DNA from 4 places in the Kribbella sp. NPDC049227 genome. Region 2 is predicted to be linked to each of the others. Evidence: riboswitches for the same ligand, from Rfam matches in the RefSeq annotation. Region 2 holds a riboswitch; each other region holds the start of a gene.
The links. Region 2 has a riboswitch for cobalamin ahead of metE (5-methyltetrahydropteroyltriglutamate--homocysteine S-methyltransferase). Riboswitches for the same ligand answer to the same signal wherever they lie in the genome.
Positions count from the first base shown of each region.

Region 1 (7,296 bases), on a different contig from region 2:
GACCAGACCGCGGGTCGGCGAGCCGGACGGACCTGCCTCGACGAAGCGGCCGTCCAGGGCGCGCAGTACGTTCGTCAGTTCGTCACCGGTGCGTGCGAGCCGCGGCACGACCTCCTCGGCGGCAAAGGTGAGCGACGCCTCGACCTGTTCCGACGACCGCCCGAGCACCTCGATCACGACGACCGGGACCTTCGCGGCCTCCCAGCTCAGCGTCTCCATCCCGACGACGAGCTTGCGCGCGACGGCTTCCAGCAGGTCGACACCGTCGGCGCCACTCACCGCCGGCAGATCCGCGAGCGTCGCCAGCTCGGCAAGCTCCGGCACGGCCCGGCCGGGATCGGCGAGCATGGCCGCCTCGTCGACTCCGAACGTCTCCCCCAGCGCGGTGCGCAGACCGGGAATCGAGTACGACCCGCCCCAGAGCTGCCGCGCACGCAGTACGGCGAGCACCAGGTTGACCCGTGCCTCGCCGGCCGGTGCACCACCGAGGATGTGCAAACCGTCGCGGATCTGGACGTCCTTGATCTCGCACAGGTAGCCGTCGAGGTGCAGGACGAACTCGTCGAAGTCGTCGTCCTCGGGCCGCTCGGACGTATGCAGGTCGTGATGCAGTTGCGCGGCCTGGATCAGGGTCCAGATCTGCGCACGCAGCGTCGGCACCTTGTCCGGGTCCAGAGCCGAAACGGTCGCATACTCGTCGAGCAGATACTCCAGCTTCGCCATGTCGCCGTACGTCTCGGCCCGCGCCATCGGCGGGACCAGGTGGTCGACGACGGTCGCGTGCGCGCGCCGCTTCGCCTGCGTCCCCTCACCGGGGTCGTTGACGATGAACGGGTAGACCATCGGCAGATTCCCGAGGACGGCGTCCGGCGCGCAGCCGGCCGCCATCCCGATCCCCTTGCCCGGCAGCCATTCGAGCGTGCCGTGCTTGCCCAGGTGGACGACCGCGTGCGCACCGAAGCCGCCGTCCGACGGCGCGGCCTCCAGCCAGCGGTACGCCGCCAGGTAGTGATGCGACGGCGCCATGTCCGGGTCGTGGTAGATCGCGACAGGGTTCTCCCCGAAGCCGCGCGGCGGCTGGATCATCAGTACGACGTTCCCGAAGCGCAGCGCCGCCAAGGCGATCGCGGGCTCGTCTCCGGACGTGTCGACGTACAGCTCACCGGGCGCCTCACCCCACGCCCCGGTCATTGCCTCGCGCAACGACTCCGGGACGCGACCGAACCACTGCTGGTAGACCGACCGCGGGATCTTCGCGACGGCGTTGGCCAACTGCTCGTCGGTGAGCCAGTCGACGTCGTGACCGCCCGCCGCGATCAGCCGGTGAATCAGCCCGTCGCCTTCCAACTCGTTCACGTCGAGATCGCCCAGGTCGTACCCGGCCGCCTGGAGCTGACCGAGCAGGACGACCGCCGAGGCCGGAGTGTCCAGGCCGACCGCGTTCCCGATCCGGGCGTGCTTGGTCGGGTACGACGACAGCACCAGCGCGAGTCGCTTGTCGCGGTTCGGCACGTGGCGGAGCCGTGCATGCGCGACCGCGATCCCGGCCACCCGGGTACACCGCTCCGGGTCCGGCGCGTAGCGGGCCAGACCGTCGGAGTCGTACGCCTTGAAGGAGAACGGGATCGTGATCAGTCGCCCGTCGAACTCGGGGATCGCCACCTGGGTCGCGGCGTCCATCGGACTGATCGCGGCGTCGCTGGCCAGCCACTGCTCGCGGGTCGAGGTCAGCGCGAGGCCTTGGATCAGCGGGATGTCGAGGGACGCGAGCGCTCCGGCGTCCCAGGCATCGTCCGAGCCGCCCGCGCTCGCGTTGGCCGCGACGGACCCGCCGGCAGCGAGGAGAGTCGTGACGAGGACGTCGCACTTCCGCAGCAGGTCGAACAGTCCGGCGTTCTCATCGCTGGTCGGGTCGAGTCCGCGGAGCGACCCGCAGTACACGGGCAGCGGCTGCGCGCCGGCGGCCTCGACCGCACTTGCCAGCGCATCGACGAAGGCCGTGTTCCCGGAGATCTCGTGTGCTCGGTAGTAGACGATCCCGACCACCGGCCGCTCATCCTCGACGAACGTCCCGCGGACGCCGTACGCCGGGAGTGTGCGGGGCGGGTCGAACGCGTCGCCCGTCAGCAGGAGCGTGTCGCTCAGGAAGCCGGCCAGGTTGCGCAGATTCTCGGAGCCGCCTTCGCGCAGGTAGGCCAGCGCCTCTGTCACCGCGCCCGCAGGTACGGTCGACAACGACATCAGCTCGGCGTCTGGCGCGGCCTCGCCACTGATCACGACCGCCGGCCTGCCGGAGGCGAGCACCGCGTCGAGGCCGTCCTCCCAGGCCCGGCGACCGCCGAGCAACCGGACCACGACGATCTCGGCCGCGTCCAGCAACGGGGTCAGGTCGGCGAGGTCGAGCCGGGCGGGGTTCGCGACCTTCCACCCGGCGTCCGCCTCGGCGGCGGCGAGCAGATCGGTGTCGGCGGTGGAGAGCAGCAGGAGGTTCGCGGGCATGCGCGACCGGTCCTTCCTCGGGGTGTCCACGCCCCGTCCGGAGGTGCGACAGCGGCAGTTCCTGACTCCCCTACGCCTGACTACGGCGCCGGGTCACAGTGGCGGGACCGTCCCGGACTCACACCGGGTTCCTACCCATGCCATCGCTTGACGGGCGCGACTCTATCCGACGACCCGAACCGCCACACCATCACAATCGCCCCGACGGTGCCTGCGTGAGGGAGGCGGCACCGGGACGGCGGCGGTTGTGATGGCCTGGCGGTCCTCAGCGGTGCAGGGCGTAGTGGGCGGCGAGGAGGTCGGTGCCCCAGTCGTTGCGGAGGTCTCGCCAGACGGAGTGGATGTGGTTGGCGTCGTCCTGGGTGTTGTCGTACTCGGCCAGGAACGTCGGGCCGGCGATCGAGTAGTAGTGGCGGTGGCCGATGCCTGGTTCGGTCGCGCCGGCCCAGGCGAAGCTGAGGCGCTCGATGCCCTGGTCGGTGATGTCCTGCCAGGTCTGCAACCCGATCGGTCCGGCGGCCCTTCCGACGTACTGGCCGATGAGGAGGCTGAACAACTGCCGTTGTTCCGCGGTCATGTCGCCGTACGCGAGGCCCTGGTGGAGAAGCTTGGCGTCGGCGACCGGGTCGTGCCGGGTCAGGATGTCGTCGGGTGCCTCCGGTGAGACGACGGCGACCTCACGCTGGGCCGGCTCGAGCGCGTGCAGGAGCTGGAAGCCGAGGTCCTGCTCGGCGGCGAGGAAACGCCGGCCGGCCTGCGGCCCGGACCGGACCTCGGCCGGGTTCGACCCGAGGAACTGCGGGGTGAACGAGATCGCCCCGTCCACGAGCGTGACGTGCAAGGCCAGGTGGTGACCGTTCAGCCGCCAGGCCCACGGCTCCGTCCCGGCGGGATCACCCAGGACGCGGAGGTAGTACCGGTCGGCGACGACGGATCCCTCCCACTCCCGCGACGGCGGGAGCTCCGGGATCCCGCGCACGATGATCTCCGCGTCCCACACCGCCCAGACGTCGGCCACACCGCGCTCGCTGCACCCGATCGCGACGAGCCGCTCCACCAACTGCTGCTGGGCCGGAGTCAGCTCCGTCAGCGGAAGCCCCGGTACCGCACCCGGCAGGTAGGTCCACTGCTTGTGGTCCGGGGTGTCGAACGCCGCCTTGATCTTGTCCAGCTGCGCCGGCGACAGGCTCGCCAACAGTTCGAGAACCGCTTCCCGGGTCTGCTCCACAACCATGCCGATGCTCCCGTTCCGTCGACCAGAATGCCTCGCCCAGCCTACGACGACCACCTCGCCCCGGTCGCGACACGTGCGGACCCGACGCCGTCGTACGCTGCGCTGGTGTCTGGACCGTCAGGGGCTCGCGGCGTGGTCTCTGTCGTGGTGGGCTCCCTGAGCAGGCCTGGCGTGATGCTGGCCGTCTACCTGGTCTTCCTGTTCGTTCTGTACCTCGTCACTGCGGACCCTTACAAGGCGATCACCCTTCCGTTCGCAGCCGTCATCGGCCCGCCGGGCTTCGCAGTTGTGCGGTGGGCGTGGACCAAGCGCATCCGCCCCTGGTGGATCCTTCGTCGGCGCGGTGAGAGTCCGGAGCACCCCGGGCCGGCGAGTCGGGCGTTCGCCCTCGGTTTCGCACTCCTGCTGATGGTGGCCGGGGTGGCGGCGATGCTGCTCGCGGCGTTGTTCATCCTCGCCGCCGTGCGCGGGTGAACCTGTCGGCTGCCGCCTTACAGCCAGGCCGATCGCTCTCGCTCGGACGGCTCGTACGTCGTCCACTGTTCGAACGGCCGGTCCAGCTTGTACCGGAAATCCGGCTGCCGCAGCAGGACGCGCGTTTCGGCGTTGTCCGGGTTCCGCAGCGTCTCGAAGAACTTGACCGACCAGTGGAACCAGCGCATGCAGAACAGCCGCATGGTCAGCCCGTGCGACACCAGCAACACGTTCCGCGGCGCGTCCGGGGACTCGAAGTCGCGGTGCATCGTCTCCAGGAACGTCGACACCCGGTCGTACACGTCGGACCCCGACTCACCGTGGGTGAACCGGTAGAAGAAGTGCCCGAACCGGTCCCGGAGCACCTCCTGCCGCTCGATGTCCGCGGTGTCCTGGTAGTTGGCCCAGTCCTGCTCCCGCAGCCGTGGCTCCTCCCGGGGCTCACCGATCAGGTCGTCCAGCCCGAGTGAATCCAGCGTCTGCAAGGCCCGCACGTACGGCGAGACGTACACGCGGGCCGGCTCGTTCTCGAACAGCTCCCGCAGGTACTTGCCCGCCTTGGCCGACTGCTCGTGCCCGTGCGGCGTGAGCGGGATCGCGTGGTCGGGTACTCGCTCGAAGATCGACTTGTCCAGGTTCGCCTCGGACTCACCGTGCCGGATCAGTGCGATCCGCAGCGGGCGGTGACTCAACCCCATCGTGTTCCCTTCCGGCCGGCGACGGCCAGGATCGCGGCGACCCCAGCGGCGACCCCAGCCGCAACCACACCGACGCGCCTGGCCAGCGCCGCGGTACGGCGTACGTCCGCAACCGCCGGTGTAGGCCCGTCGCCCAGTGTGCCTCGGTCCTCCTGGTACGACCCGTAACTGTTCGTGCCGCCCAGGGTCAGATCCAGCGCACCGGCGAACGCGGCCTCGACCGGCCCGGCGTTCGGGCTCGGGTGCTTCCGCGCATCCCGCTGCCAGACCTGGATGGTCTGCCCGGGCCGGCCGGCGGCGAGTCCGGTGAGCACGGCGCACACGCGAGCAGGCAGCAGGTTGAGTACGTCGTCCAGCCGCGCCGACGCCCAGCCGAAGTTGAGGTACTTCGCGGACTTGTAGCCCACCATCGCGTCCAGAGTGTTGGCGGCGCGGTAGCCGAGCAGCCCCGGTACGCCGAGCACCCCGCCCCAGAGCAGCGGAGCGACGCACGCGTCGGAGGTGTTCTCGGCGATCGACTCCACGGTCGCGCGGGCGAGTTCGTCGGCTTCCAGACTGGTCGCGTCTCGCGCACACAGGTGGCTGAGCCGGTCGCGGGCCGCCGGGATGTCCTTCTCCTCGAGCAGCCCGGCCATCACCTCGGCCTCGCGCTCCAGACTTCGGGCGCCGAGCACGGTCCACGTCGTGGCCGCGGTGACGAGCGTGTGGACGATCGGACGATTCCGGGTCAGCCGCTCGACCACGGCTCCGGCGGCTGCCGTCGTACCGACCAGGGCGACCGTGTACGCCGTACCGGCCGCGCGGGAATCGGCGTACCAGCGGGACTCCACCCGGGACGCCGCCTGCCCGAAGCCGGCCACCGGGTGGAAGCGGCGGGGATCACCGAGAACACGGTCGGCCGCGAAGCCGAGGAGGAGACCGATTGCCCTGGACACCCTTCGCAGTCTGCCAGGGCAGTGGTGTGGTTGGGTGATCGGCATGGGAATCGCGGAACTGCTCCGGGACGTCGACGGGAGCGGCGCCTTCGGGGTTTGGCTGGGGCGGCTGGACGGCGTACCGGTGTTCGAGCATCTGGCGGAGCGGACGCACTACTCCGCGAGCACGATGAAACTCCCGGTGGCGATGGCGATGATGCGCAAGGTAGACGCGGGTGAGCTGGCGCTCGACCAGCCGGTGACCGTGCACAACGACTTCGCGTCCGCGGCCGGCGGGCGGTTCGGCGTGAACCCGGACGAGGACGAGGCGCCGGCGACCTGGACGAAGCTGGGTGAGCAGGTGCCGCTCGGGTGGCTCGCGACGGAGATGATCACCCGGTCCAGCAACCTCGCGACGGACCTCGTGCTGGAGCAGGTCGGGATCGACGCCGCCCACACGGTGCTCGCGGAGTACGGCCCCGGCGACAGCGCGATCCGGCGCGGGATCGACGACGGGCCGGGCGTGCGGGCCGGCATCAGCAACCTGATGAGCCCGGCGGGTCTGGCCGGCGTACTGGTTGCTGTCGGCAATCAGCAGGGCGCCTCGGGCAACTACCTGCGCGACCTGCTGGCCGGCAACCAGTGGAACGGCGAGATCCCTGCCCTGCTGCCGGCCGGGACCCGGGTCGAGCACAAGAACGGCTGGGACACCCGGATCCGCCACGACGGCGGCATCGTCCGCCCACCCGACGCCGAACCGTTCGTGCTGGTCGTGTGTACGACGTCCGACCTGGCCGACGCGGATGCGCAGAAGCTGATCGCGAACATCGCGCTCGAGGCGTGGAACCACCGGCGCGACCTCGGAGGGGTCCGATGAAGGTCAGCACGCATCTGGTCTCGGCGCCGCTGCACACACCGTTCATCACGGCACTGCGAACGGCGACACACGCGGACTCGCTGCTGGTCGAGGTGAGCGACGGCGGGGTCAGCGGCTGGGGCGAGGCTCCGCAGGTGTGGAAGGTGACCGGCGACTCGCTCGCCGGGTCGCAGGCCTGCGTCGAGGGACCGATCACCGCGGCCCTGGACGGTCTCGGCCCGGACGACCTCACTGAGGCCTTGCGCCGCGTGCAGAACGCCGCGGCCGGCAACTTCGGCGCGAAGGGCGCGGTCGACGTCGCGCTGCACGACCTCGCCGCGCGGCGACGCGGGCAGACGCTGCACGGTTTCCTCGGCTCGACCGTCGACATCGTGCGCACTGACATGACGCTGTCCGTCGGCGATCCCGATACGCTCGCGGCCGCGGCACAGGCCCGGCTCGCGGACGGTTTCGACGTACTGAAGGTCAAGGTCGGCACCGACGCCCGCGCCGACGTCGAGCGGGTCCGGCGCGTCCGCGAGGCGATCGGCCCGGAACCGACGCTGCGACTGGACGCCAACCAGGGCTGGTCCCGACGCGACGCGGTCACCGCCATCCGGG
Region 1 covers NZ_JBICST010000003.1:818,105-825,400, reverse strand. Annotated here, with positions in the region: gene cobN (cobaltochelatase subunit CobN) at 1-2,499, opposite strand, end outside; cobalamin riboswitch at 2,535-2,698, opposite strand; gene ACGFH6_RS16115 (DUF3500 domain-containing protein) at 2,765-3,733, opposite strand; gene ACGFH6_RS16110 (hypothetical protein) at 3,761-4,207, shown strand; gene ACGFH6_RS16105 (histidine phosphatase family protein) at 4,225-4,905, opposite strand; gene ACGFH6_RS16100 (cobalamin biosynthesis protein) at 4,896-5,840, opposite strand; gene ACGFH6_RS16095 (serine hydrolase) at 5,884-6,696, shown strand; gene ACGFH6_RS16090 (mandelate racemase/muconate lactonizing enzyme family protein) at 6,693-7,296, shown strand, end outside.
Region 1: it holds a riboswitch for cobalamin, as region 2 does, so the genes downstream of both, cobN (cobaltochelatase subunit CobN) here and metE (5-methyltetrahydropteroyltriglutamate--homocysteine S-methyltransferase) in region 2, are expected to answer to the same signal.

Region 2 (7,296 bases):
GGTGAGCGGGTGCCCGGCCGCGACGTGCTGGCCGCGCTGCCGGAGCTGCCGGTTCTGCACGACGTCGCGGCGCGCGCCGGCGTCGAGCCGGACGAGTCGCCCGGCCGCATCGCCGCCGCGGTCGAGCTCGCCCTGGAGGCGTTGTACCTGTCGAAACGACTGGCCAAGGACGCCGACAACGACACGACGATCTACGGGATCTGACATGTCCGCGTCGATACCGGAAGGCTGGTCGTACGGTCCGTGGCACGACGGGCCGGATCCGCTCGCCGCGCCGGCCGACCTGCGGGACGCGCTGGACGAGATCGGCCGCGACGTGATGAATGGCTCGTCGCCGCGGTCCGCGCTGGAGGAACTGCTCCGGCGCGGCACCCGGAACACCCAGGGCCTGGACGACCTCACCCGCAGGATGTGGGAGCGCCGCCGCGAGATCCAGCGGCGGCACAACCTCGACGGCACCCTGCGGGACGTCCAGCGGTTGCTGGACGAGGCGCTGGCGGCCGAGCGGCGCGAGCTGTTCCCGAACCCGTCCGACGACGCCCGGTTCAAGGAGGCCGAGCTCGACGCGCTTCCGTCGGGTACGGCGGCCGCCGTACGGGAGCTGGCCAACTACCAGTGGGAGTCGTCGGAGGCGCGGCAGAAGTACGAGGAGATCCGGGAGTTGCTCGGGCGCGAGCTGCTCGGGTCGCGGTTCGAGGGCATGAAGGAGGCGCTGCAGCAGACCACGCCTGAGGACGTCGAGCGGATCAACGAGATGCTCACCGACCTCAACGCGTTGCTCGCCGCGCATGCGCAGGACCGGCCCGAGGTGCCGGAGTTGTTCGACGAGTTCATGGCCAAGCATGGCGAGTTCTTCCCGGAGAATCCGCAGAACGTCGACGAACTGATCGACGTACTGGCGCAGCGGGCGGCCGCGGCGCAGCGGATGATGAACTCGATGACCGCCGAGCAGCGGGCCGAGCTGATGGAGTTGTCGCAGCAGGCGTTCGGCAGTCCGCAACTCGCCCAGCAGTTGGCGCAGCTGGACGCCCAGCTGCAGTCGTTGCGGCCGGGGGAGGACTGGACCGGGTCGGAGCGGATGAGTGGTGACGACCCGCTCGGTCTCGCCGACGGTGCGCGGGCGATGTCCGACCTCGCCGAGCTGGATGCGCTGGCCGAGCAGTTGGCGCAGTCGTATCCGGGCGCGCGGCTCGAGGACATCGACCTCGATGCGCTCACCCGGCAGCTCGGCGACGAGGCAACAGTGGATGCTCGCCGGTTGTCCGAGCTGGAGAGGCAGCTGCGCGACCAGGGTTTGCTCGAGCGAGCGCCCGATGGTTCGTTGCGGTTGTCGCCGAAGGCGCTGCGGCAGCTCGGGCAGACCGCGCTGGCCGACGTACTGCGGGCTGCTCGGGGATCGGGTGAACGCGACGCTGCGAATGCCGGGGCGGCTGGGGAGCTGAGTGGCTCCAGCCGGCAATGGCAGTTCGGCGACACCCAGCCGTGGGATGTGCCTCGGACCGTGCGGAACGCCGTACTGCGGAGTGCTACCCGCAGCGGGTCGGTCAAGCTGGATGTGGCCGATGTGGAGATCGCGGAAACCGAGCACCGGGCCCGGGCCGCGGTCGCGTTGCTGGTCGACACGTCGTGGTCGATGGTCCAGGAGGGCCGTTGGCTGCCGATGAAGCGGACGGCCCTCGCGCTGCACCAGCTCATCTCGACCCGCTACCGCAACGACGCGCTCCAGCTGATCACGTTCGGGAGGTACGCCGGAGTCGTCGAGCTGCCGCAGCTGATCGGGATGGAGGGCGCCTGGGAGCAGGGGACGAATGCGCATCACGCCCTGCTGCTGGCCGGCCGTCATCTGCGTCGTCATCCGGACGCGCAGCCGGTGGTCCTGATGGTGACCGACGGCGAGCCGACCGCGCACCTCGAGCCGGACGGTACGGCGGAGTTCTCCTACCCGCCCGAGCCGGCCACGCTCCGCAAGACGATCTTCGAGGTGGACCGCCTGGCCAAACTCGGCGCGTCGCTCACGGTCTTCCGCCTGGGCGACGACCCCCGCCTCAACGCCTTCGTCGACCTCCTCGCCCGCCGCAGCGGCGGCCGAGTCCTCGCCCCCGACCCCGACGGCCTAGGCGCCGCCGTGGTAGGCGACTACCTCCGAACCCGCCGCAAACTCTGAACCGGTTGCCGTGGGCACCTATCAGGTGCCCACGGCAGGTTTCAGCTTCGGGCTGTCCGGGCGGCCTCGACGAGGTGTCGCAGGGCGGGCGCGACCTCGTCGTAGGTGCGGGTTTTCAGGCCGCAGTCGGGGTTGATCCAGAGGCGGGCGGCGGGGACTGTGGTGAGGGCGTGGGCGATCAGGTCCGAGAGTTCGTCGCGGGTGGGTACGCGGGGCGAATGGATGTCGTACACGCCTGGCCCGACGCCGCGGCGGAACCCGGAGGCGGCCAGGTCGCCGAGGATCTCCATGCGTGACCGCGCGGCCTCGATCGTGGTCACGTCGGCGTCCAGTCCGTCGATCCCGGCGATCACCGCACCGAACTCCGAGTAGCACAGATGCGTGTGGATCTGGATCTCGGCGGACGCGCCGCCGGTGGCCAGCCGGAACGCACCGACCGACCAGTCCAGGTACGCCTTCTGCTCCGCCGATCGCAATGGCAGCAACTCGCGCAGCGCGGGTTCGTCCACCTGCACGATCCTGATCCCGGCCGACGCCAGGTCGGCCACCTCGTCCCGCAGGGCCAGCGCGACCTGATCGGCAGTGATGGCGGCGGGCTGGTCGTCGCGGACGAAGGACCAGGCCAGGATCGTCACCGGCCCAGTCAGCATCCCCTTCACCGGCCGCTCGGTCAGCGACTGCGCGTACGACGCCCAGCGCACGGTCATCGGCTCGGGTCGTGACACGTCGCCGTACAGGATCGGCGGCCGGACGCACCGGCTGCCGTACGACTGCACCCAGCCGTGCTTGGTGGAAGCGAAGCCGTCCAGCTGTTCGGCGAAGTACTGCACCATGTCGTTGCGCTCGGGCTCGCCGTGCACGAGCACGTCCAGTCCGAGTTCTTCCTGCAGGCTGATCACCCGCGCGATCTCGGCCCGCATCCGCTCGTCGTACGTCGCCTGGTCGATCCGGCCGGACCGCAGCTCGGTGCGGGTTCGCCGGAGGTCCGCGGTCTGCGGGAACGAGCCGATCGTGGTGGTCGCGAGATCCGGCAACCCGATCGACTCCTGCGCGGTCCGGCGTTCGTCGTACGGCGCTCGCTGCCGATCCTCGGGCCGGATCGCGGCGACCCGGTCGCGGACCGCCTGCTCACGAGCGAGGCCGGATTCCTTCAGCGGGCCGCGGGACGGACTGTCGAGGTTCACCAGTACGCCGGGCTCGTCCTCGCTGAGCGCACGGCCGAGCCGGACTACCTCGTCGACTTTCTGCCGCGCGAACGCGAGTCGCGCCCGCACCTGCGGATCAAGCTCGTCCTCCGCATCCACGTCGTACGGCAGGTGGAGCAGCGAGCACGAGGTGGAAACCGCGAGCCGGCCGACGGAGCCGAGCAGCTGCACGCAGGTCGACAACGCTTCACCCAGGGGAGTGCGCCAGACGTTCCGGCCGTCGACCACCCCGGCGAAAACGGTCTTCCGTTGGAGGGCAGGCAGGACGGCCAGTCGGTCGACCAGTCCAGGAGTGGACACGAGGTCGACCGCCAGCCCTTCGACCGCGGTGGACGCGAGCACCGGCAGGGCAGCACCGGGATCTCCGAAGTACGTCGCGACCAGGAGACGCGGGCGTTCGGTGAGCTTCGCCAACCGGTCGTACGCGCGACGAAGAGCGTCGAGCTCAGCCGGTGTGCGGTCCTGGACCAAGGCCGGCTCGTCCAGCTGCACCCAGTCAGCTCCCGCGGCATCGAGCCTGCCGAGCAGTTCGGCGTACGCCTCCAGAAGACGGTCGAGCAGGCTGAGTGGTTCGAAGCCCGGAGTTGTGGATTTCGAGAGCAGCAGGAAGGTCAGTGGTCCGATCAGGACCGGGCGGGTTTCCACGCCGGCTTCTCGCGCGGCCGCCAGGTCCTCCAGTGGCTTGGCCGGGTCGAGCCGGAACACCGTGTCGTCGGTGAGCTCGGGGACCAAATAGTGGTAGTTGGTGTCGAACCATTTGGTCAGCTCCAGCGGCGCGACCTCGGCGTGGCCACGCGCCATCGCGAAGTACGTGTCGAGTCCGGAGCGATCGAGGGCGCGGAAGCGCTCGGGAATGATCCCGAACAGCTGCACATGGTCGAGCATCTGGTCGTAGTACGAGAAGGTGTTGCCGGGGAGAACGTCGAGTCCGCGGCCGGCCAGGTCGCGCCAGGTGGCGGCGCGCAGTTGGTGGGCGGTCGCCTCGAGTTCGGCCGCGTCGCTGTCGCCGGACCAGTACTTCTCGACGGCCTTCTTGAGTTCGCGGTCCGGGCCGATGCGCGGATAGCCCAGCACTGTCTTGATGGTGTTCACGTCTCTCTCCTCGCGAGCGTGCCAGGGATCGGCGGGGTCGCGGAGACGCCGGACGGGTCCTCCCACGAGACCACCGATCCACCGCGCACCGGGTGGTGCGCGGACCGGCGGCAGGTCTTCGGACTCACGGGCAGTCCGGTCGGTCCGACCGGTCGGCCTACTGGCCGTCGCTTCCCGGACGCGGGCGTCCAGTGCTGTCTGACGGCTGTCGTTCCCGTTCACCGCTGCGGGGCAGTCCCGGATTCACACCGGGTTCCCTCTTGCCTCGCCTCGTCGTCGACCACCCGACCAGGCGAACCGTCGGCAGTGCCGAGCGTACCCCGCGGGCACCGCGACGCGCCGGACGGCGAGACGAACACCACTCGCGCGATGCCCGCCGTCGACGCGACGAAACCCCGGGAGCGATTCGCCGGAAGGTTTCGTTGGTGGACGTGCCGATTGTCTTGCGTTGTCAACGGGGGAAGGGTTTTCCGGCCTTCGACCTGTGGGCAGAGTCACGTCGGCATCGTGAGACCAGTGTTCAACTGGACTGGTTTTTGGGCTTACTCTGAGAGCAACGCCCCCGCCACTGGAGTCGATGGGCCAGCGGGCCACCTCACCGCGCTCAGAAGCACCGCCCGAACCTCAGGGAGTGATCGTGCCGAAACTCGTCTACGACTTCGCCGAAGGCAACAAGGACATGAAGGAGCTGCTCGGCGGGAAGGGGGCGAACCTGGCCGAGATGACCAACCTCGGCCTGCCGGTGCCACCCGGATTCACCATCAGCGCCGAGGCCTGCCGGGCGTACCTGGCCACCGGCTCGGTGCCACCGGAGTTGGCCGACGAGATCGACCACCACGTCGACGTACTGCAGCAGAAGATGGGCAAGAAGCTCGGCCAGGCCGACGATCCGCTGCTCGTCTCGGTCCGGTCCGGCGCCGCCGTGTCGATGCCCGGGATGATGGAGACCGTTCTGAACGTCGGCCTGAACGACGACTCGGTGAACGGGCTCGCGCATCACTCCGGCAACCCGCGGTTCGCCTGGGACGCGTACCGCCGGCTGATCCAGATGTTCGGCAAGACCGTGCTCGGCATGGACGGCGACGTGTTCGAGGACGCGATCGAGGCGGCCAAACAAGCCAAGGGCACCCGCAACGACCTCGACCTGGACGCGGACGACCTGAAGCGCCTGGTCGAGACGTTCAAGCAGGCCGTCCACGAGCACACCGGCCGCGAGTTCCCGCAGGATCCGCGGACCCAGATGGACCTGGCGATCGAGGCCGTCTTCGGCTCGTGGAACTCCGAGCGCGCGATCCTCTACCGCCGGCAGGAGCGGATCCCGACCGATCTCGGTACGGCGGTCAACATCTGTTCGATGGTGTTCGGCAACCTCGGCATGGACTCCGGCACCGGCGTTGCGTTCACCCGCGACCCGTCGAGCGGTCAGCCCGGTGTGTACGGCGACTACCTGCAGAACGCGCAGGGCGAGGACGTGGTGGCCGGCATCCGCAACACCGTCCCGCTGGCGGACCTGGAGCAGATCGACAAGACGTCGTACGACGATCTGATGGCGATCATGGCCAAGCTCGAGGGGCACTACCGCGACCTGTGCGACATCGAGTTCACCGTCGAGCGCGGCAAGTTGTGGATGCTGCAGACGCGGGTCGGCAAGCGGACCGCGGCGGCCGCGTTCCGGATCGCGACCAGCCTGATCGACGAGGGCGTGATCGACACCGACGAGGCGCTGAAGCGCGTGAAGGGTGCGCAGCTCGCGCAACTGATGTTCCCGCGGTTCGACGCGGATGCGGACACCGACCTCATCACCAAGGCGATCGGTGCGTCGCCGGGTGCGGCGTCCGGCACGATCGTGTTCACCTCGGCCGCCGCGGTCGAGGCCGCGGACCGCGGCGAGAAGGTGATCCTGGTCCGGCGCGAGACGAACCCGGACGACCTGCACGGGATGATCGCGGCGCAGGGCATCCTGACCAGCCGCGGCGGCAAGACCTCGCACGCGGCCGTGGTCGCCCGCGGCATGGGCAAGACCTGTGTCTGCGGCGCCGAGGAACTCGACGTGAACGTTGCCCAGGGCACCATCAAGGTGAACGGCACGGTGATCGAGGCCGGCGAGACGATCTCCATCGACGGGACCACCGGCGAGGTGTTCCGCGGCGAGGTTCCGGTGGTCGCGTCCCCGGTGGTGCAGTACTTCGAGGGTTCGCTGGCTCCCGAGTCGGGCGACGAGCTCGTGGCCGCGGTGCACCGGTTGATCACGCATGCGGACGAGGTACGGCGGCTCGGCGTACGGACCAATGCGGACACCGCGGACGACGCGGCCCGGGCGCGGCGGTTCGGGGCCGAGGGGATCGGGCTGTGCCGGACCGAGCACATGTTCCTGGGCGAGCGGCGCGAGGCCGTCGAGCGCCTGATCCTGGCCGACAACGACGGTGATCGCGATGCGGCGCTGGCCGAGCTCGAGCCGTTGCAGCGCGGCGACTTCCTGGAGTTGCTGGCCGCGATGGACGGGCAGCCGGTGACGATCCGGCTGATCGACCCGCCGCTGCACGAGTTCCTGCCGTCGATGGAGGATCTGGCGGTCAAGGTCGCGCTGGCCCGCGAGCGCGGTGAGGACCCGGGTCACGATGCCGCGCTGCTGACGGCGGTCGAGCGGCTGCACGAGGAGAACCCGATGCTCGGCCTGCGGGGTGTGCGGCTGGGTCTGGTCATCCCCGGGCTGTTCGCGATGCAGGTCCGGGCGATCGCGTCCGCGGCCATCGAGCTGAAGCAGCAGGGCAAGGACCCGCAGCCGGAGATCATGATCCCGCTGGTCGGCGCGGTCCAGGAGCTGCACCTGGCCCG
Region 2 covers NZ_JBICST010000007.1:623,973-631,268, forward strand. Annotated here, with positions in the region: gene ACGFH6_RS32535 (ATP-binding protein) at 1-204, shown strand, start outside; gene ACGFH6_RS32540 (VWA domain-containing protein) at 206-2,164, shown strand; gene metE (5-methyltetrahydropteroyltriglutamate--homocysteine S-methyltransferase) at 2,206-4,461, opposite strand; cobalamin riboswitch at 4,553-4,778, opposite strand; gene ppdK (pyruvate, phosphate dikinase) at 5,099-7,296, shown strand, end outside.

Region 3 (7,296 bases), on a different contig from region 2:
GAAGGCAACAACATCGGCGCCTGCGGCAACCAGCAGCTCAGCGGTCTCGGTGTAGCGGAACGAGAACACGGGGCCACCGGCAACCGCCACCACCGGCCGACCTTCACCCGCCTGAGTCACCTCCGCGGTCGGGTCCCACGCCTCGACGTCGAGATCTGGTGCGGCCTGGGCAGCGGCGACGAACGCCTCCAGGTCGACGCCCTGGCGGACCAGTTCGGCGGCAGCCTCAACCGCCGCCGAGGCTTGCTCCCGCTGCTCGTCGGCCGGGACCAGACCGAGGTGACGGCTGGGCACGGTGAGGCGGGTGTCGCGCCGAAGCACACCGAGCACCGGTACGCCGGTCGGCGCCACTCCGGCTCGGACCTCGGCCTCGTGCCGGTCCGAACCGACCTTGTTCAGGATGACGCCGACGATCCGGATCTCGGTGTCGAAGGCAACGAATCCCTGGACGACGGCACCGACGCTACGGCCCGCCGCCGACGCATCGACGACCAGCACGACAGGTGCCTTGAGCAACTTCGAGACGTGGGCGGTGGACGAGAACCCGTCGGTCCCGAGGGCGCCGTCGTACAGCCCCATCACGCCTTCGACAACAGCGAGGTCTGCGCCGGCAGCACCGTGTGCGAACAGCGGGCCGACGCGCTCCTCGCCGGACAGCATCGGATCGAGGTTCCGCCCGGGACGACCAGTGGCGACCGCGTGGAACCCAGGATCGATGTAGTCCGGCCCCACCTTGAACCCGGCGACCGTATGCCCGGCCCGCCGCAGCGCTGCCATTAACCCAACTGCGACCGTGGTCTTCCCGGCCCCCGAAGCCGGCGCCGCCACCACAACCCGCGGAATCACAGCGTCACCCCCACTCCCACACAGGGCTGCCGCTCCGCGCGCGCAGTCAGTTTCGCTGCGCTGGCGGGCGTTACCACTCGATGCCTTTCTGGCCCTTCTGGCCTGTGTCCATCGGGTGCTTGACCTTGGTCATCTCGGTGACCAGGTCGGCCGCGTCCAGCAGGCGCTGGTCCGCGTTGCGTCCGGTGATCACGACGTACTGGTGACCGGGCCGGTTCGTCAGCGTCTGCACGACCTCGTCGACGTCGACCCAGCCCCACTTCATCGGGTACGTGAACTCGTCCAGGACGTACAGGTCGTGTGTCTGCGCGGCGATCCGGCGCTGGATCTCGCGCCAGCCCTCGAGCGCGTCGGCGGCGTGGTCCTCCTCGGTGCCGGCCTTCCGCGACCAGCTCCAGCCCTCGCCCATCTTGTGCCACTCGACCGGCCCGCCCTGACCGGTCGCCGTGTGCAACTCACCGAGCGCCTTGAACGCGCTCTCCTCGCCGACCTTCCACTTCGCGCTCTTGACGAACTGGAACACGCCGATGTTCCAGCCCTGGTTCCAGCCGCGCAGAGCCATCCCGAAGGCGGCTGTCGACTTTCCCTTCATCTCACCGGTGTGCACCATCAGCAGCGGCCGGTTCCGGCGCTGGCGGGTGGTCAGTCCGTCGTCTGGAACGACGGCCGGTTGCCCCTTCGGCATCAGGCCGCCCTCCGGTCCGTCACCGTGCGGATGAGGTTGCCAGCGGCAACTTCACCGAGGTCGAGGTACTCGGCGCCTAGGTCGGCCGCGAGCTCCCCGGCCAGCCCGAGCCGGACGCCGCGACGCGGCTCGCAATCGACGACCACCGTGGCGATCCCGTGCTGGGCGAGCCAGCCGGCCGCCTGACGCGCGCGGGCGAACGCGTTGTCTCCGTGGGTGGCTCGGCCGTCGGTGACGAGCACGAGCAGTGGGCGTCGACGGGGGTCGCGGATCGCGGCGATCCGGAGTACCTCGGCGGCTTGCAGCAGGCCCTCGGCGAGCGGCGTACGTCCGCCCGTCGGCAGCGATTCAAGCCGGCGTACGGCGGTCTCGACGCTGCCGGTGGGCGGCAGGGCGACCGTCGCGGCGGCACCGGCGAACGTGACGAGTCCGACGGTGTCACGGCGCTGGTACGCGTCCAGCAGCAGCGAGACGATCGCGGTCTTCACCTCACCCATCCGCTTCTTCGTCCCCATCGAGCCGGACGCGTCCACGCAGAACAGCACGAGGTTGCCCTCACGCCCTTCTCGAACGGCGAGCCGCACATCGGACGGCCGTACGGCGAGACCCGGGCCGGTACGGCCGCGCGCATGCTGATGCGGAGCCGCGGATCGAATGGTCGCCAGGAGATGTGGGCGGCCTGCCTCACGTCCTGCGCGTGAACGGTCACCCACGACGCGCCCGACCTCGGTGATCGCCCGGGACCGCCGACCGGCGACGCCCGTCCCGGCGGCCTGCACACTGAGCAACCGCGCCTTGTAGGGCTCCGAGCTGCCGACTACCTCACCAGCCGGCGCCGGCCCAGGCCGGCCACTCGCCTCGCCGTCTTCCGGCCCATCCGGGTCGGCTCCGGCCAGGTCTGGGGTGGAGTGGGCAGGGTCCGCGTCGCCCGGGCTGCCGTCGTCCGCGGGATCCGCTCCCCCGCCCGGACCACCTGGACCGTCCGGATCGTCGTCCGGGTCCTCCGGTGGCGGAGTGCTGTTGTTGATCGCCTCTTCCAGCTGGTCCTCGTCAAGACCTGGAGCGTCGAACGGATTGCGGCGACGCCGGTGCGGCAACGCAAGCTTGGCGGCCGCGCGCACATCGTCCACCTCGACCACAGTGCGCCCGGACCAGGCAGCGTGGGCAACCGCCGTACGCGCGGTGACCAGGTCGGCCCGCATCCCGTCGACGTCGAACGACGCGCAGATCTCCGCGATCTGACGCAAGGCGGAGTCGGTGAGAATCACCTCGGTCAGCAGGTCGCGGGCCTTGACGATGCGCTCGGCGAGCTCGCGCTGCGGGCCGTCGTACCGAGCAATGAAGGCATCCGGATCCGCCTCGTACGCGAGCCGCGCGCGCATCACCTCGACCCGAACCGCAGGATCCCGGCTGGCAACGACGTCCACCGTCAGCCCGAACCGGTCCAGCAGCTGCGGCCGCAGCTCACCCTCTTCCGGGTTCATCGTCCCGACCAGCACGAACCGCGCCGGGTGCGTCACCGACACCCCGTCCCGCTCGACCGTCGCGCGTCCCATCGCCGCGGCATCGAGCAGTACGTCGACCAGATGGTCGTGCAGCAGATTGACCTCGTCGACGTACAGCAGACCGCGATGCGCCGCCGCGAGCAGCCCAGGCTCGTACGCCGTGACGCCCTCGGCCAACGCCTTCTCCAGATGCAGCGAACCAAGCACCCGGTCCTCGGTCGCACCCACCGGAAGCTCGACCAGCCGGGCCGGCCGAGTCTGCGCACCGGCCACATGCGGACCGTCCGGACAGGCCGAGTCCGGATGCTCGGGATCGCAGGAGAAGCGGCACCCGGGTACGACGTCCACCGGCGGAAGGATCTCGGTGAGCGCCCGGACCGCGGTCGACTTCGCCGTACCCTTCTCGCCCCGGATCAGCACCCCACCGATCGCCGGCGAGATCGCGGCCAGGATCAGGGCGAGCTGAAGATCGTCCATCCCGACCACGGCGGTGAACGGAAAACCGGAGGAGGGTGACGCAGACCGCACGGCGGGGAGTCCCTTCGTCGAGCGGGTGTCCACGCCCGCTACGGCTGGTACGCCGCACCACGGAGACCGCAGCCCGACGGACGGAGGTGGATGTCCTGGCTTCCGGGATTCATCCCGGTCACAGTGGCGGGACCGCCCCGGACTCCCGGCCGAAGCCGGTCACCGGTGTTCCTCCACAACCGTCCGCCCGATCATGACACACCCCGCCCTGTCCTCAGCGATGAGGTTCACAATCACCTGGCGCGCAGCGTTTCACAGGTACGTGTCGTAGCCGAAGGCGCCGCCGGCACCGCGAAAGTTGCGGTCGAACGCTTGATCACCCCCCGCCCGACCAGTACGTCGAGGTCTCCCGTCAGCGCGCCCGAGGGTGTTCACTGAGTACGCATGGGGGGTCCGCGGCCCGATCGTCGATTCGCCGGACGTGCTGCTGAACAAGAGTTCCTCGGCGATGCACTGTCGCGCGCCATCACCGGCGTACCGCACGCGATCGTCATCCATGGCGAGGCCGGCATCGGCAAGACCCGGTTGGCTCATGAGGTCTGCGGGGACTCGCATCTGAACGTGCTGTGGGGATCGTGTGTGCACTTCGGTGGTGCGTCCGTCCCGTTCGCCCCGATCACCGGCGCCTTACGGGATTGGCTCGGCCGCGCGGATGACGACGAGAAGGCCGAGACCCTCGCCGGCACCGACGGGCTGAACGCCTTGCTGCCCTCGCTGGGAGTCAGCGCGGGCGTCGACACCACCAGACTGCCGATGCTCGTCGACCTCGTGCTCAATCGGATCGCCGTACGGCGTCCGACGGTGGTGGTCGTGGACGATCTGCAATGGGCCGACGTCGCATCGCTGGACGTGCTGTCCTATCTGATCGCCGGGTTCCGGTCGCAGCCGCTCGTACTCCTGGCCACCTGCAGGACGGAGGAACGCGGCGAGGGGCATCCCCTCCACTCCTGGCTGGCCGACATGCGGCGGATGCCGTTCTTCGACGAGATCCGGCTGGATCCGCTGGACCTCGACGCCACCAGCAGCCAGATCGAAGGTCTCCTCGGCCGGGCGCCCGACGTCGAACTCGCGTCCGGCGTACTGGCACGGTCGGACGGCAACCCCTACCTCGTCGAACTGATGGTCACCGGCCTGTCCGGCACCGAGAGCACCTTGCCCCCAACGGTTCCCGCCGTACTCCGCGACGCGTTACTCGCGACCTGGCACGGCCTGTCGGACCAGACCCGCCTGCTCACCAGAATCCTCGCCGTCGGCGGCCGCCCGACCTCCGCCGCCGTACTGACGCAGGTCGCAGCCGGCCACGGCCTGTCCGCGACCGCGATCACCCCCTGCCTGGCCGAGGCCCAGGACCGCGGCGTAGTGCAAACCGAGACCACCGGAACCTCCTGGTTCCGCCACCCACTACTGGCCGAGGTCCTGTACGACGGCCTGCCACCGACGCAGGCGGCCGAGTTCCATGCCGACTATGTCCGCGTTCTGGAATCACAACCCGGTGACGCCGCGGCAGCCGACCTGGCCGTCCACAACGAGAGAGCCGGGAACATCGACGCGACGTACCACTGGTCGCTGATCGCCGCCGACCAGGCGGCGCGGCTGCGGGCGCCGACGGAGGAGGTGATCCAGCTCCGCCGAGCCTGCGCCCTGTGGGCGGCGGTGTCGCCGGCAGTCCGCGGCGGAAGGGACGAGAGGATCGGCTTGCTGCGGCGGACGAGCACGATCTGTCTGCGAGCAAGTCTGCCGGAGGTGGCCGTCACGCTCCTCACGCAGGCCTTGGGCCAAGTGGACAAGGAGCGCGAGCCGCTGCTGGCGTGCGATCTGCTGGTCGCACGGGCCAACGCGCACTGGAACTCGACCTCGCCGGGAATGGCAGATCTGACGGACATCCTCGAAGCGATCGAGCTGACGACGGACTTTCCCGCGAGCGCGGAGCGCGCCGTCGCGTTCGCCGAGCTGTCCGAGAACGAGACGCTGCACGGTCGCCCGGACGATGTGTTGCACGCGGAGGAAGCCGTCCGGATCGGGTACGCATCAGGCTCGCGGCGGGCCCTCGGACGAGCCTTCGCCGCCCGTGCCGCGGTGACGGACAGCGCCGCGCCCCTCGATTCGCTCGCCGACGCGGAACTGGCGGAACAACTGGCGAAGTCGTCGGGCGATGTCGACACCGCCGTGGGTGTCGCGATCTTCCGCTTCAACGCTCTCCATGCGCTCGGCCGGCGACCCGAGGCAGCCGACGTGACCCGCGCGGCCTATGTCGACGCTGTCTCTACCGGTGCCGGCGTCTGGGCCTGCTTCCTCGCCTTCGAGGCCGCCGGGGAGTTGATCGACCTCGGCCGCTGGGACGAGTGCCGGGCGTTGCTGCGCTCGGCGTTGGCGGCACGGGCCACCGGGATCCCTGGAGCCGGCGTGAGGTTGGCCGCGAGCCTGCTGGCTGTGAGGTCTGGCCGGGTCACGGAAGCCCGGCAGCATTTCGATCGCGCGCTGGAACTGATCTCCGACGACTTCAACCCCCTCCGTCCGGACATCACTGCCGCCGGCCTCGAGCTGATGACCGCGGAAGGCAAGCCCGCGGACGCCGTGGCCTGGGCACGCCCCCGCCTGACAGCCGAGGATCAAGAGCCAGACCCCTGGGACGACGAGGCCCTTCCGGCTTTCGCGTTTGCGGCTGCGGAGGCCGCCCGCTCTGCTCGGGACATCGGCGATCCCGCCGGAGTGGCAGCGGCGGTGGAGGCGGTCGGCAGCGCTGTCGACAGCTGGCCGTCCAAACCTTTTGCCGACGGCATGGGTGGGTCCGACGTGCAGGCGATGAATCAGGCGCTGCTCGCGGCCGAGATGGGGCGGTGCCAGGACACGCCGGATCAGTCCGAGCGTTGGCAACGGGCCGTGGAGACCTGCGGTGTCGTGGGAAATCGGTGGGATCAGGCGGTCGCCCAATGGCGGTGCGCCGAGGCTGAGCTGATCAGCGGGCGGAGCTCGCCGGAGGCACGAGACCTCCTGCGTCAGGCTCACCAGTGCGCGGTCGAGCTCGGCGCCAGGCCCTTGCAGGACGAGATCGAAGCACTGGCGCGGCGCTCGAAAGTCGACCTGAGCTCGCCAGTCCCGGTCGCCGTCGAGCCGGCAGTCGACGACCCACGGCTGGCGGTGCTCACCGGGCGGGAGCGGGAGGTGCTGGCGTTTCTCGTGGCCGGGCGGTCGAACTCCGAGATCGCCAAGGAGCTGTTCATCAGCGACAAGACCGTCAGTGTTCATGTCTCGAACATCCTGCGGAAGACCGGGACCACGAGCCGGGTGGCAGCCGCCGCTCTGGCTGAGCGGCGGCTGCCTGGTCAGTGAAGGTGGACCGTATGGCGACGTCGGTACGCCCAGAGGGCAGCCAGGGCGATACCTGCCCCACCGATGGCGCTGGCGCCGGCCTGGAGACCTTCGGCGACGTTGTCGTCGACCTCGATCGTCGGGCCCGGATCGTGGACGACCACGACAGGCTGCCGGTAGTCGCCTTCGGGATAGATCTCGCGCGCCGATGCCTGGGATGCAGCCGCCACGGTGATGCCGAGGGTCAGCGCAGGTACGGCGACGAGGGTGTGGATGTGGTTCATGGTTCCTCCTCACGGCGCGGATCGCCGTCTTCATTCACCGTGCGGCCGGGCCAGGAGTCGCCACATCGGGCAGTCCACCTCAGATCCGCGGCGTACCCCCCTTAGGTAGCTTGGGGCCGTGCTGATCAAGGCGTGCCTG
Region 3 covers NZ_JBICST010000003.1:828,053-835,348, reverse strand. Annotated here, with positions in the region: gene ACGFH6_RS16155 (cobyrinate a,c-diamide synthase) at 1-828, opposite strand, end outside; gene cobO (cob(I)yrinic acid a,c-diamide adenosyltransferase) at 917-1,531, opposite strand; gene ACGFH6_RS16145 (putative cobaltochelatase) at 1,531-3,564, opposite strand; cobalamin riboswitch at 3,632-3,785, opposite strand; gene ACGFH6_RS16140 (AAA family ATPase) at 3,949-6,894, shown strand; gene ACGFH6_RS16135 (hypothetical protein) at 6,888-7,157, opposite strand; gene ACGFH6_RS16130 (3-keto-5-aminohexanoate cleavage protein) at 7,276-7,296, shown strand, end outside.
Region 3: it holds a riboswitch for cobalamin, as region 2 does, so the genes downstream of both, ACGFH6_RS16145 (putative cobaltochelatase) here and metE (5-methyltetrahydropteroyltriglutamate--homocysteine S-methyltransferase) in region 2, are expected to answer to the same signal.

Region 4 (7,296 bases), on a different contig from region 2:
AACGCGATCAGGTCGCGCAGGAACGCGGTGTCGCTCTCCGGCGTCCCGGTCCGGAAGTCCGGGTCCTCCAGGTGCTGGGTGTACTTCAGCGCCCACGCGTCCTTGTCCGAGATGGACGGCACCTCGCGGTACATGTTGAACAGCTCGCCCTCGTCCAGGCCGAGCGACGTACAGATGTACTGGAAGGTGTGCGTGTGCACGGCCTCCTCGAACGCCTGGCGCAGCAGGTACTGCCGGCACTCGGGGTTGGTCAGCTGCCGGTAGACGGCCAGGACGATGTTGTTCGCGACCAGAGACTCCGCCGTAGCGAAGAAGCCGAGGTTGCGCTTCAGCATCATCCGCTCGTCCTCGGTCAGGCCGTCGCGCGACTTCCAGAGCGAGATGTCGGCCTGCATGGACACCTCGGTCGGCATCCAGTGGTTGTTGCAGGCGGCAAGGTACTTCTCCCAGGCCCACCGGTACTTCAGCGGCAGCAACTGGTTCACGTCCGCCCGCGCGTTGATCATCGCCTTGTCGGCGACCTCGACCCGGGACGCCCCGACGGCGATCTCTCCCAATCCGGTCGTCACTGGCACGCCTCGCAGTCCGGGTCGTCGATGGCGCACACGGCGCCGGTGGGCTCGGGAAGCGCAACGGGTACGGCGTTCAGCCGGCCGTCCGTCCCTTGGAGCGTGGACTTCTCCACATGGGTGGCTGACTGGGAACGCAGGTAATAGGTCGTCTTGAGTCCATACCGCCAAGTCGACCTGTAGAGCTCGTCCAGCGCCCGGCCCGACGGCGCGGCCATGTAGAGATTCAGTGACTGCGACTGGTCGATCCACTTCTGCCGCCGCGACGCCGCCTTGACCAGCCACATCGGGTCGATCTCGAAGGCCGTCGCATACAGCTCGCGCAGGTCGGCCGGGATCCGCTCGATCCCCGCCAGGATGCCGTCGTGGTACTTGAGGTCGGACACCATCACCTGATCCCACAGCCCGCGCGCCTTCAGGTCGGCCACGAGGAACGGGTTCGCCACGGTGAACTCACCCGACATGTTCGACTTCACGAACAGGTTGCTGTACGTCGGCTCGATCGACTGGCTCACCCCGCAGATGTTGGAGATCGTCGCGGTCGGCGCGATCGCCATCACGTTCGAGTTGCGCATGCCGTCGCGCAGCACCTTCTGCCGGAGCGCGTCCCAGTCGAGTTGCTTGCTCTGGTCAACGATCAGGTCGCCGTCCCGCGCCGTCCTGAGCAGCTCGAGCGAGTCGATCGGCAGGATGCCCTGGCTCCACAGCGATCCGTCGTACGACGAGTAGCGGCCGCGCTCGGCGGCGAGATCACTGGACGCCTCGATCGCGTGGTAGCTGATCTGCTCCATCGAGCTGTCGGCGAAGGCCACGGCGGCGTCGGAGGAGTAGGGGATCCGCAGCGCGAACAGTGCGTCGGCGAAGCCCATCAGACCGAGGCCGACCGGGCGATGCCGCTGGTTGGCCCGCTCCGACTCCGCGGTGGTGTAGAAGTTCACGTCGATGACGTTGTCGAGCATCCGGACCGCGGTCTTCACCGTCTCGCGGAGCAGGTCGGCGTCCAGCCCGTCCTCGGTCAGGTGCGCGACCAGGTTGACCGAACCGAGGTTGCAGACCGCGGTCTCGTCGACGGTCGTGTTCAGGGTGATCTCGGTGCACAGGTTCGACGAGTGGACGACGCCGTCGTGCTGCTGCGGCGAGCGGAGGTTGCAGGCGTCCTTGAAGGTGATCCACGGATGCCCGGTCTCGAACAGCACGGTCAGCATGCGCCGCCACAGGTCGACCGCCTTGACCCGCTTGAAGACCTTGATCTCGCCCCGGTCGGCCGCCGCCTCGTACTGCGCGTACGCCGCGGCGAACTCAGGCCCGTACAGATCGTGCAGGTCGGGCACCTCGTTGGGAGAGAACAGCGTCCAGTCGCCGCCGGCCTCGACCCGTTGCAGGAACAGGTCCGGCACCCAGTTCGCCGTGTTCATGTCGTGCGTACGCCGGCGCTCGTCGCCGGTGTTCTTCCGCAGGTCGAGGAACTCCTCGATGTCGACGTGCCAGGTCTCGAGATACGCACACACCGCGCCCTTTCTCTTTCCACCCTGATTCACAGCTACCGCGGTGTCGTTGGCGATCTTCAGGAACGGTACGACGCCCTGCGATTCGCCGTTGGTCCCGCGGATCCTGGCGCCGATCCCGCGCACCGGGGTCCAGTCGTTGCCGAGGCCACCGGAGTACTTGGCCAGCATCGCGTTGTTGCGGATGCCGTGGAAGATGCCGGCCAGGTCGTCCTCGACCGTGGTCAGGAAGCAGGACGACAGCTGCGGCCGGGTGGTGCCGGAGTTGAACAGTGTCGGTGTGGACGACATGAACCGGAACGAGCTGAGCAACTCGTAGAACTGCAGCGCCCGTGCCTCGCGGTCGTCCTCGCGCAGCGCCATCCCCATCGCGACCCGCAGGAAGAATGCCTGCGGCAACTCGAACCGGACCTTGTCGATGTGCAGCAGGTAGCGGTCGTAGAGGGTCTGCAGGGCGAGGAAGGTGAAGTCCAGGTCGCGCTCGGGACGGATCGCAGCGGCGAGCCGGTCCAGGTCGAAGCTCGCCAGCTCCGGGTCGAGCTGCCCGGCTTCGATGCCGAGCTGGATGTAGCGAGGGAAGTAGTGGGCGTACGCGTCGGTCATGTCGGCCTGGCTGGCCTGCCGCGGCTCGCCGTGGACGCGTCCGAGCGCCTCGCGACGGATCTGGTCGAGCAGCAGCCGGGATGCGGCGAAGCTGTACTGCGGCTCGGTCTCGACATACGACCTGGCGGCCATCACCAGCGCGAGCTCGACCTCGTGCTGCGCGATGCCGTCGTAGCAGGAGCCGAGGGTCTCGTCGAGGATCAGCTCGGGGTCGACCGCGTCGAGACCCGTGGCCGCCTCCGCGACGATCACGCGCAGGCGGTCGACGTCGAGCGGCGCCGCGCTGCCGTCGGCCGCGCGGACGGTGAGCGCGGGCTTGTCGGTGATGCCGGACGGGTCGGCCGGGGTGCGGGCCTTGGTGCGCTCCTCGCGGTAGAGGACGTACGCACGGGCGACCTGGTGCTCGCCGGCGCGCATCAGCGCCAGCTCGACCTGGTCCTGGATGTCCTCGACCTGCACGCTGCGGCGGGCGTCACCGCGGCTCGTCAGGGCCTCGACGACCCGGCCGGTCAGGTCGGTCACCAGGTCACGGACCCGGTGGGTGGTGCCCGCCTCGGCGCCCTCGACGGCGAGGAACGCCTTGGTCATGGCGACCGAGATCTTGGTCTGGTCGAAACCGGTGTGGCCGCCGTCGCGGCGTACGACGGTCAGCTGGATCGACTGGTCGGCTGTCGCCGCCCGGGATGAGGAAGCAATCGTCACAGGTGTTGTCTCCAAACGAGTTCGGAGGACCGGAGCCACGCGGAGGGGCGCACGACGGGGCCGGCAGCACCGGCCGGGAACACTGCCGCCACGCCCTGCGACCCACCCGCGAGGTCTCGGACCGCGTGCACCGGCGGTGCACGCGCCGGTGGCAGGTATCAGGACTCGCGGAAGGCTTCCGCTCACCGTTGCGGGGCAGCTCCGGACTCGCACCGGATTCCCCTGTTGCCTCGGCGTGGCCCACATCTCGCAGTACCGGCCACTCCGAACCACCAGCAGTAGTGATGCTAAGTGGCGACCCCTAGATCTTGTGGTAGCGCCACGCCGCGTGTCGCACATCTTGTGGTCCTCGCCCGCAACTCACGCAGCGACCGCGTAGAGATCCTGGAGCGTCATGATCTCCGAGCCATGGTGGATCAACTCCCGATTCAGCCGCAGTACGACGTGACCGAACGGCTCGCCCGCGTCCAGTTCGGTCGCCTGGCTCAGGCCGATCGTCATCACCTGCTCCTCGTCGAGAGCGGCGATCGCGTCCTGCCAGGCCTCGACCCAATGTGTCAGCCACGCCACCGCATCCCGCGCGTTCCCGTGCAGGGTGATGTCCGCACGTCCCTGCTGGCTCGTGCCGAACGTCCACTCCCAGCGCTCGAAGAATGTCTCGGTGAGATGGGCGATCAGCCAGGCGATCGTGCGTGGCCCGCGATGGTCCGGCTCGTCGGGCCACTGCGCGACCCACTCGCCGGACCCGAGTGATCGGAACCGTCCGGTGTAGTGCCGGCGCACGACGGTCAGCGCCTCGCTGCTAGGTCGCCAGAAGTACTGGTCGTCGGTCAACTGCGCGAGCCGGCCGGACAGCACCATCCAGCTGAAGCCGAGCTGGCCCCGGACCATGGCCATCGCCGATGGCCGGTGCAGGATGTCCCAGTCGAACGGCTCTGGCATCATCTCTCCCTGTACGATCGAACATATGTTCGAATTCTTGCTCGCTCGGGAGACGAAAGTCAATGTGCGTGGCGTGTTGGTGCTGGCCTCGATGGGACCGGTCTGCTAGGTGGCTCGATCCGGGTGTCCGCGGCCGGGCTGGCGAAGCGGCGTTCGAGCAGGGTGAACGCGTCGATCAGTTCGGGCGCCTCGTAGACGCGGTTGCGTCGGCCGTCGGTGATCTCACGCAGGATGCCGGCCTCGACGAGCCTCGCCAGACCCTGGTTGGTCGCCTGCTGGGAGCGGTCGACAAGCTGCGCCGCCGCCGCGAGCGTGAGCACCGGCGCGGCGGGCAGTGCCTCGATGAGCAGGTCGGCTGCCGAGCCGCCGCGGACGGGCGCGGCTCGCTCGCGCCATGCGGACTTCAGTTCGGCCGCCGTCTGCTCGAAGCGAGCGGCCTCCGCCGTCGCGTGGCTGCAGGCCATCGCGAACATCCGCAGCCACGGATTCGCCGCCGACCGAGCCTTCGCAGTGGTCGAGCGACCGACATGCCGGAACGCCGTCAGTGTTTCGACGTACTGCATCGCGTGGGTGGCGAGCGACAGCGACACCGGCGGCACGGTTCGCGTGATGAGTCCATCGGCCCGCAGGATCAGGTGAATCAGCGCCCGCCCGGTCCGGCCGTTGCCATCGGCAAATGGATGGATGGTCTCGAACTGCGCGTGCGCGATCGCGGTCTTCGCCAGCACCGGCAGCCGGGACTCCCGGACGAAGGTCATCAGATCCGCCAGCAGGTCGGGCACCAGGTGCGCCGGCGGCGGGACGTAGTACGCCTCGGCGGGGGAGCGGCCGCCGATCCAGTTCTGCAGGAAGCGGACCTCGCCGCCGAACTCGGGTGTGGGGGACTGGGCCATCAAGCGCCGGTGCGCCTCGAGCAGGTGGTCGACCTCGAGTTTGTCGCCGGCCTGGACGGACTCGGTCGCCCAGGTCATCGCGTCGACCGCGCCGAGCACCTCCTCGGCGGTGACGTCGCGCTGCCGGTCCCGCAGTACGTCGGCCTTGAGCAGGCGGCGCGCGCCGACCACCAGCCCTTCGATCTGCGACGACCCGACAGCCTCTGCCCTCAGCAGCAGGCGGGCCAGGGCTTCGCTGTTGGTCAGGACGGCGGCCGTCGCGTCCAGGCGGGCCAGATCGCCGGCGGCGTCCTCCAAGGCCGCGAGGACGTCGTCGCTCAGGTCGAACTCGCGCCCGACCAACGGGTCCGGGAAGTACAGCTCGTACGACCCGCCCAACCGCTCGGCCCGGGTGAACCCGTCCGGATGCCCAGGCCACCGATGCAACTCCACCCGTGCCATACCTCTTATTCAAGCTTATTTCACAACCTTGAACAAGGGGATGCTGCGATCAAGCAGGCGCCGTTCACCCGCTCGCCACCAGAACGCGTCACAATCAGTCCTCCGCCCGGCGTCGCAGGGCGACTACCGAAGGGGCCCCGGCGATGACGGAGACCGAGCCGCAGGACGAGCATTCCGGTCTGCTGCACTCTCTCGGCAAACACCTGCCGCACCACCAGCACCATCCGAAGACCGACGACGTGATCGAGTCGGAGGAGGCGGTCGGCTTCGACCTTGACACCGACTCGGCGCTGCCGCACCCGCATCACCCGGCCGGCAATACGTTCGACCGCGCCAAGGATCTGTCCTACGGTCGACTGCCAGACGACCCCGACGCCTGAGGACGCTTATGCAACTGGACGAGCAGACACTGCGGATGGTGGCCGCCAACGAGGCGGACTGGGATGCGCGGGCGCCGCTGCACGCGGCAAGCCGTTTCTACAGTCAGCCGGCGGAGTTCTGGTTCGCCGACTACGAGTGGGAGGACCTCGGTCCGCTCGAGGGTCGCGACGTACTGCATCTGCAGTGTCATCTGGGGACGGAGACCATCGCTTTCGCTCGGCGCGGGGCGCGGACGACCGGGTTGGACCTGTCGGCCAAGTCGCTCGAGGAGGCGCGGCAGATCGCTGCCGACGCCGGGGTCGAGGTCGACTACGTCCACGCGAATGTGTACGACGCTGTGGAGGCGGTGCAAGGCCGCACGTTCGACGTCGTCTACACGGGCAAGGGTGCGCTGTGCTACCTGCCCGATCTCGAGCACTGGGCGCGCGTGGTCCATGACCTCCTCAAGCCCGGCGGCGCCTTGTACGTCGTGGAGTTCCACCCACTGCTGAACGCGATGCGGCCGGTGTCGCTGCCGGGCGAGTCCGACGACCTGATCATCCGCGCCGACTACCTCGAAGGCCGCGGACCGATCGCCCACGACTCGACCGTGACCTACACCGGCGACGCGGTGCCCGGCCGTCAGACCAGCTACGAATGGATGCACGGCCTGGGTGAGGTGGTCACCACCCTCGCGTCCACCGGCTTCCACGTCACGACCCTGCGTGAATCAGAGGTCCTGCAGTGGCCCCGCTGGCCCAGGATGAAACAGACCGCCGAGGGCTGGTGGCGCCTCCCCGACGACGCCCCACGCATCCCCCTCCTCTTCGCCCTGAAGGCGGTCACTCCGCGCTGAAGCCGGTGCGCCAACTGGGGTGAAGCGGCGTCCAACCGCGCGAGCGGGCCAGGGCGTTGTCGGCGCCGCGCTCCCACGGTCTGCGACCCGACGCCAGGGCCGGAGCCGGGGCTCCCACGGACGCTGCGAAGACGGGGAGCCATTCGCGCGTCGGTGCCGGTTCGTCGTCGACCACGTTGACGGCGCCGCTCGGCCAGTTCAGGGCGTCGACGGCAGCCCGTGCCGCGTCCTCGACATGGAGGAACGAGAAGACACCATCGCCCTCGATGAGGCCGCCGAAGAACGCGGCACCGGGGTGATCGGCCGGCCGTTCGCTCCGTAGTACGTCGTCCGCCAACCCGCCGCGGCGCAGCCACGTGCCCGGGCCATAGAGCAGTCCGTACCGCAGGACGACGTACTCCGGGAGTTCGGCCGCCCCGTCCTCC
Region 4 covers NZ_JBICST010000012.1:120,605-127,900, forward strand. Annotated here, with positions in the region: gene ACGFH6_RS43035 (ribonucleotide-diphosphate reductase subunit beta) at 1-605, opposite strand, end outside; gene ACGFH6_RS43040 (ribonucleoside-diphosphate reductase subunit alpha) at 566-3,379, opposite strand; cobalamin riboswitch at 3,512-3,668, opposite strand; gene ACGFH6_RS43045 (DinB family protein) at 3,740-4,321, opposite strand; gene ACGFH6_RS43050 (Fic family protein) at 4,381-5,655, opposite strand; gene ACGFH6_RS43055 (hypothetical protein) at 5,799-6,035, shown strand; gene ACGFH6_RS43060 (class I SAM-dependent methyltransferase) at 6,044-6,871, shown strand; gene ACGFH6_RS43065 (NAD-dependent epimerase/dehydratase family protein) at 6,858-7,296, opposite strand, start outside.
Region 4: it holds a riboswitch for cobalamin, as region 2 does, so the genes downstream of both, ACGFH6_RS43040 (ribonucleoside-diphosphate reductase subunit alpha) here and metE (5-methyltetrahydropteroyltriglutamate--homocysteine S-methyltransferase) in region 2, are expected to answer to the same signal.